2 regions of the Nostoc sp. C057 genome follow, and region 1 is predicted to be linked to the other one. Evidence: riboswitches for the same ligand, from Rfam matches in the RefSeq annotation. Region 1 holds a riboswitch; the other holds the start of a gene.
The links. A riboswitch is a leader RNA that binds a small molecule or an ion and turns the genes downstream of it on or off. The one in region 1 is predicted to bind cobalamin.
Positions count from the first base shown of each region.

Region 2: it holds a riboswitch for cobalamin, as region 1 does, so the genes downstream of both, FD724_RS32025 (hypothetical protein) here and FD724_RS18115 (DUF1636 family protein) in region 1, are expected to answer to the same signal.

Region 1 covers NZ_CP040281.1:4,228,062-4,231,464, reverse strand. The annotation lists gene FD724_RS18125 (AAA-like domain-containing protein) at 1-690, shown strand, start outside; gene FD724_RS18120 (cobalt-precorrin-6A reductase) at 903-1,646, opposite strand; gene FD724_RS18115 (DUF1636 family protein) at 1,646-2,065, opposite strand; cobalamin riboswitch at 2,087-2,251, opposite strand; gene FD724_RS40975 (hypothetical protein) at 2,570-2,758, opposite strand; gene FD724_RS18110 (SemiSWEET transporter) at 2,685-2,882, shown strand; gene FD724_RS18105 (radical SAM protein) at 3,153-3,403, shown strand, end outside.
Region 2 covers NZ_CP040282.1:70,714-74,116, forward strand. The annotation lists gene FD724_RS32005 (transposase) at 1-59, opposite strand, end outside; gene FD724_RS32010 (hypothetical protein) at 239-679, opposite strand; partial or broken gene FD724_RS32015 (GTP-binding protein) at 663-872, opposite strand; gene FD724_RS32020 (methyltransferase domain-containing protein) at 1,004-2,005, opposite strand; gene FD724_RS32025 (hypothetical protein) at 2,028-2,282, opposite strand; gene FD724_RS32030 (hypothetical protein) at 2,325-2,474, shown strand; cobalamin riboswitch at 2,565-2,708, opposite strand; gene FD724_RS32035 (AIPR family protein) at 2,900-3,403, opposite strand, start outside.

The DNA of each region.
Region 1 (3,403 bases):
ACAATTGCAATGGCAGGTGTTGACAAAAATATTCAGATATCAAGACGCGATCGCCTCTGGCAGGGCGTAGCCCATCGCGCCGCGACTTTGCAGATCCTCAAAGGACATCAGGCGGAAGTTTGGCACGTCGTATTTAGTCCAGACAGTCGGCTCGTTGGTTCAGCTAGCGGTGACACTACTGCTAAGTTGTGGACGCTTGACGGCAATTTGTTTAGAACCCTTGTAGGACACTCGGCGGCAGTATGGAGAGTTGTTTTTAGCCAAGATAGTAAAATGCTAGCGACTGGAAGTGGCGACAACACCGTTAAGCTGTGGACGTTAGACGGCAAGTTATTGAATACACTCAAAGGTCATAAAGCTGGGATTTGGGGAATTGCCTTTACTCCTGATGGAAAAATTGTTGCTTCTGGCAGCGTCGATGCTAGCATCAAACTCTGGAAGCTAGATGGTACTGAAGTAACGACCCTCACTGGACATACCGCAGGGATTAGGGTGGTTGCGATCAGCCCTGATGGAACTTTGCTTGTTTCAGGGGGTGATGACAACACGCTCATTTTGTGGAATTTACAGCGAATTCTTAATCTAGATGTACTAAATTATGGTTGCACTCTGGTGCAGGATTATTTGAAAACTAACACCGCAGTGGAAGAGGGCGATCGCTCCCTTTGTAATATGCCAAAGTTTAAATAATTTCTCTCTTTGGGGCGGATTATTTTGGTGGGTTTTCTTGATGCGATCGCGTTTCTTCTACAAAATTCTTTTGTATTAGGGACTTCAAAGAAATAAATTACTCAAATAAACGAACCACAGAGGCACAGAGAACACGGAGGAATGAGGAGGAGAGAGTTTTTTCGCCAGTTTTTTATTTGGAAGTCCCTTATATAGAAAATTGGTATTATTTACTAATCATGTAATTTGTCAAGTAGCCATACCAAAGCACCTTCAACATTACTAACTTGCTCTCCTGGCGGTATGGCTGGACGATTTACCATCACTACTTTCACGCCCAGTTCTCGCGCTGCAATAATCTTGGGCTTTGTGGCATCGCCACCGCTATTTTTACTCACTATGGTATCAATCTTGTGATCAATCAGGATTTGCCTTTCATTATTGAGGGTAAAGGGCCCGCGATCGCACAATACCATCCCCGGTGGCACTAAGGCATCATCAACAGGAGGGTCAATCATCCGCATCAAGAACCAAATTTCCTCTAAGTGAGCAAAGGCGGCGAGTTCTTGTCTGCCAACCGTCAAAAATACCCGATGTGCTTGGTTTGCTAGAGATGCGGCGGCGGCTTCAACGCTATCAACTTCCATCCAGCGATCGCCACTTCCTTTTTCCCAAGGTGGGCGTATTAACATCAGACGGGGTACTCCGACTTCATTTGCAGCATTTGCCGCATTGAAAGAAATTTGACTAGCAAAAGGATGGGTTGCATCAATTAATAAGTCGATTTGCATTGCTCGGAGATAGCTAGCCAATCCAGCCACACCACCAAAGCCTCCAACCCGTAAATCGCCCAACGGAACTGATGGTTCACGGGTACGACCGGCTAAAGACGTGATTGCATCTACCCCTTGGATAGTCGCGACTCTAGCAGCTAGTTCTGCGGCATCTCCTGTACCACCCAGAATCAAAACGCGCATTAGTGAGATAAAGGTGGAATCTTTGCTAAAATGCCCTTCTTCAGGGCTTCTGGACGCTCTGACCAAGGCAGCAAACCATCTGCTTTGACATAGTATTGACTAGCACATTCTAGTATCGCAGATGCACTATTATCAATGGCTAAATCACCAAACAAATATGTTAATTTACCTTTGGCAGCAAAGGCAACCACACAGGAACGATTACAAGCACTCATGCATTCAACTTCTTGAATTGGGAATTCATCTCGTAACTCCCAATCTTGTGCAAGTTGCTGAAGTTGGTGTAGAAGTTTTTCACCACCACTTTCACCTAAGCGTTTTCCCTCTTGCCAAACGCTAGCACAAGTTTTGCAAACAAATAAAGTATGGTCAGCAACTCCCAAGGGATTCGCTGGGGAAATATTCACAGTAGTAGTCATCTGTACCTCGCAGATATGTGGAACTAGTAAATCTATTTCGGCGGGCATCCTGACTCACTCAATTTGAGATTTTAGATTACATCTCAAATTGGTTTACAGTTGCGGGACAGCGCCGGATTTGCACCGAACTTTCCCCGTTACCTCTGGTAGCTGCTCCCCACCAGAACCGAATAACCTTATCGATCATACACTAGGGTTATCTAAGAAAAGGATATAGGACTCATATTTGATTCTTGAAAAAATTCAGTATAGCTCAAAGACCCTTCTTTCCTCTTGCCTCTTGCCTTCCCAGGCAATTAAGCCACGCTGTGCGAACAAAAATCAAATCGGATTGCTACATAACCTATGCAACAAAATTACAAAAATCAGCTTCTAAATTTTTCAAACACTAAAAACTTTATCGAAACAGAATTCAGGAGTCAGAATACCCTTTCAGGGAAGCAAGCTACAGAATGAATTTTGTGCGACTGGTGGATACGACGGCAAGCGAGTCATCAAGCGTCTTCATTCTGACTTCTGACTTCTGACTTCTGAATTCTTCAATTTATAGGTTTGTATCGCAATGGATTTTTTGACAATTCTAGGATTAGCGGCTGCCACAATAACCACAATTTCTTTTTTGCCACAGATGTTTAAAACATGGCAAACAAAATCAGCAAAAGATGTTTCTTTTTTAACGCTGATTACATTCATAACTGGTATTTTTTTGTGGTTAATTTATGGAATATATCTACAATCTTTACCAATTATTCTTGCTAATAGCGTGACATTGCTTTTTAACTTGATAATTCTATGGCTTAAAATTAAATATAGATAAAGAACCCCTAGATAAGTAAGTTGGTAGAAATAAACCAAATTATGTTATGAAACGTAAATAGTCTTAAAGTCCTTACTAATGACCAATGACAAAGGACAAATGACAAAGGACAAATGACAGCCCTTGCCAGTTAGCCTTAATTGCGCCAACCTACTTACACAAACTCTCGTCAGCCTGTGCGGACTCAAATGAAACCCATAAAGCTGAGTTTTGCTTCTGTAGGCGTGAATTCTATGAGACTGCATTATTCAAACCCCCTAAAAAACGCCTGTGACATCATCTGTATTTGACTCTGAACGCCTCCTTTTCACCCCCACTACCCCAGACACCAACGCTATCCCCATAATCTTCGCCTTTCCCAATGAATATAGCGTAGGTATCACTAGCCTTGGCTATCAGGTAGTTTGGGCAACCTTGGCAATGCGTGATGATGTGCAGGTGAGTCGCCTGTTTACAGATAGTCACGAACAACTCCCCAGAACGCCAGAAATTGTGGGATTTTCGATTTCCTGGGAACTGGA
Region 2 (3,403 bases), on a different replicon from region 1:
CCACGTTTAGATGCCTCCTCAGAAAATATATCTTCAAACAACTTCCATTTCTTCGTCACTCAGTCCTTCAAAACGTCCAGCCATACAGTGATACACCCTTCTCAAATGAGAAGTAGATTACCACATTTTCATATTAGTGGGATAGGTTCATGTAATAATCTATCGCCGCATTTTGGTAGCGAGTAGGTTTCGGAATCTTGCTTGATTGTGGTTTGAGCATTGAGGAATAAAGTAACTATTAGGGCATTAAGCTTGGTTGAAATTCTGACCAACGCTTGCAAACTTGTTCGTAGCAATCGGGTGGAGTAATTTTTAGTTGGTGTAAAAAATTAACCTCAATCTGAGGTTCAACCTTTAGCACCAGAAGAATATCTTGATGGGGATTGTATGTTGCGACTGCTGGAAAAATTGATGAGATTATAGATGAGTTAAGTGATTGTGATTGCAAGTAAAGCCCAATTAGATCGCAGGGGAGAAACTGGAGGGTGAAGGGAACTGTATCAAAGTTTGTAATTGTTGACTGAGTAACTTGAGTATCTACATCACATAAGACAACTCCCCGTCCAAATGACTGAAATCCTTTCCATGCTGTGTAACCAATGACCAGCAGATTATTATGAATAAAACTATTTTGCCAGTAGCCAAAATTTCCTTGCCAAACACTATTGGATGGTCGCATTGACTTCCTCCCCCAACACCAATGATTCAATCCGAACCTGCTCAAGCTCTCGTCCAATCAATACTAATCGCGTTTGACGAGGTTCCTGGGGTTGCCAAAGATGGTCATAAAAGTAGTCAAATCGATTACCAACCCCCTGTAATACCAGACGGATAGCTTTGTTTGGAACTGCGACAAATCCCTTAATTCGATAATTCATAATTCATAATTACGTTTTGTGACGGGGATTTAGTTAGGCTTCAATTGTGTTCTGCCTCTAGAACTAGAGGATTTAACCCCCCCAAACTTATTTAAAATCCAAATATTCATAAATAGCTGCGATCGCTACCTAACCAAGCTTGAGGGATTTTGGTTAGCAAAGTTTCTGTCCATGAATTCTGTGCTTCCCTCTGCCCGCACAGCCCGGAACATTCCAAATCGACACAATCCTGCACCAAACGCCAAACGCATCAGTAAAAGCGTCGGTACCTCGCGCACAGACTTGATGAAACCAGACAGCCCAAAACGCACTAATCCCTCTGGTCGAGCCACTCCTTGCCAAATTGAATCGAACCAAGAAGGAAGGGTTTCTTGCGTCCAGTCTGCCGTAATTACCTCCCCTTCAACCAATTCTGTTCCTGCCAAAAGCTCGGAAAAACCTTCAATGCTGGAAAAAGCTGGATGAGACCACTGGTCGAGGAGTTGCCGCATTACTCGTTTCTCCCAAAAATTTAGCGGCTTTTGGCGGTCATCCCTCTGATTCCAGTCAGCTACAACCAACATTCCACCAGGCTTTAGCACCCGCATTAATTCTCTAGCAAAAATGGTTTTATCTGGCATGTGGGGACCTGCTTCGATTGACCAGACCACATCAAAACTGGCATCTGGAAACGACAATGCCATTGCATCATCAACCGCAAACTGGGCATTTAGCCCAAAAGGTGTTAATTCCTGGGCGCGTTTCACCTGAATAGGACTGATGGTAATCCCTGTGACAGCAAACCCATAATCTCGCGCTAAAATCCGACTACTGCCGCCAATACCACAGCCAACATCTAAGACGGTAGCACCAGGGGGTAATTTTTCTATTCCACCCCATTTAACCATAGAATGTACAAAGTCAGATTTAGCAGCCAAAAAATCCTTTCGTCGTGGCGGCGAACCGTAGTGACCAAGGTGAATGTGTTCTCCCCAATAAAACTCTAGGATGCCGTCAAGTGTCCATTGATCGTAGGAATTGGCAACTGTGGATGAGGATTGATACTTGCGGGCAGTTAGGAAATAAGCCGCAATTCCAATTACTAATAGCAGAAAAAAAACAATTACAGAATATAATAAACTTGGCATTTTTTTGAACGATCTTGTACACCTATTTGAGTCGATCCAACCGTTTACTCATTGCTGCTCGTCCTGAATCAGAGGAGTGATGTCGTAACTGCCCACGGTCGGCAATCGCAATATAAATCATCCGATACATCGATATTGCAATGTTTTGAACATCTTGAATAATTTTCCATTGCAGTAGACTGGGCTTGTGTTTGCCTTGAGGAAGAGCCGTTTGTTTAACAAAGGGATGAATAGCAGTAGGAATCTTCCCAGTTCGGTGAAGATAGAATTTCGGCATGATAATTAACTGAAGTATTAATTTAGTAACTTAGCAATTCCTATGCGTGATTGGGAAGAGTTTTTTGTTGCTGTGACTATATTTCAAGTGATACTCTCATCCTGGAGTGGCGATCGCGATCGCTGGATCTCAAGACACAATTTCTACCGAAAATTAACCGCTTACCCTCTCATAGAAAGTCGTAATCTGTAGCGTCTTGATATATGGGACTATGAGAATGTAAAGCTGAATAGTTGTATAAACCTTCATAAAAATACTTATCTGTGCCTCGCAGATGTACAAAATTTACAAGTCAACTTCGGCGGGCATTCTGACTCACAAGGCAAGCCTTGTTTACAGCTGCGGGACAGCGCCGGATTTACACCGGACTTTCCCCGTTTCCTCTAGCGGCTGTTCCCCACTAGAACCGAGATTCATCTGAATACTAACATAACTGCGATTTGCTTGCATAAAAATCAATGGTTGGTCTATACTTGCATTTGCTATTAATCGGGACAAGTCTCATTCTTTACCAAGCGTTTATTTTCTACTCAGTGTTGCAGAGTCGTTTTTTATTGCTTAGTAGACATCTTGCAAAAGTAACAAATGCCAAAATATTGGGGTGTTAATTAGCTGGGCTATTTAGGGACAGTAGTCGCGTTGAGTTCATCGCTTTTCCCTTTTCCCCTTTTTTTTGTACTTTGTGTCACTTTCGATTCCTCTTCTTTCTTGCTAGAGTTAACCATTTTTACCAAGTGCTGATTTAGATAACTTTGTGCAGAGATATACAAACTTTCCCAAATCTCTTGATTGCGGCTGATTTTTGTGCCGACTGTATTTCCTGCTGTTTTCTCCGACACCAAGTATTTACGGAAGTAGTTATTCCACAAGTGTTGCAGGAAATCTTCAGCGAATTCGTTAAACGGCAGAATCCATTTATACTCCTTGTCCAAAAATACCCGATATGATGCGATTATCGGTAGTGCTAAGTCGGTTGGCGCACCAAACCCGAATGAATACTTGCTATCAGGCAACAACGTCGTTTTACGTATATCTATTGATGCTAAATCGTTAGCACCCTTTCTTCTGGGGTTGCTGATATATTCTTGGATTATTTCGTAGAGTCTTTGCTCTATCCACAA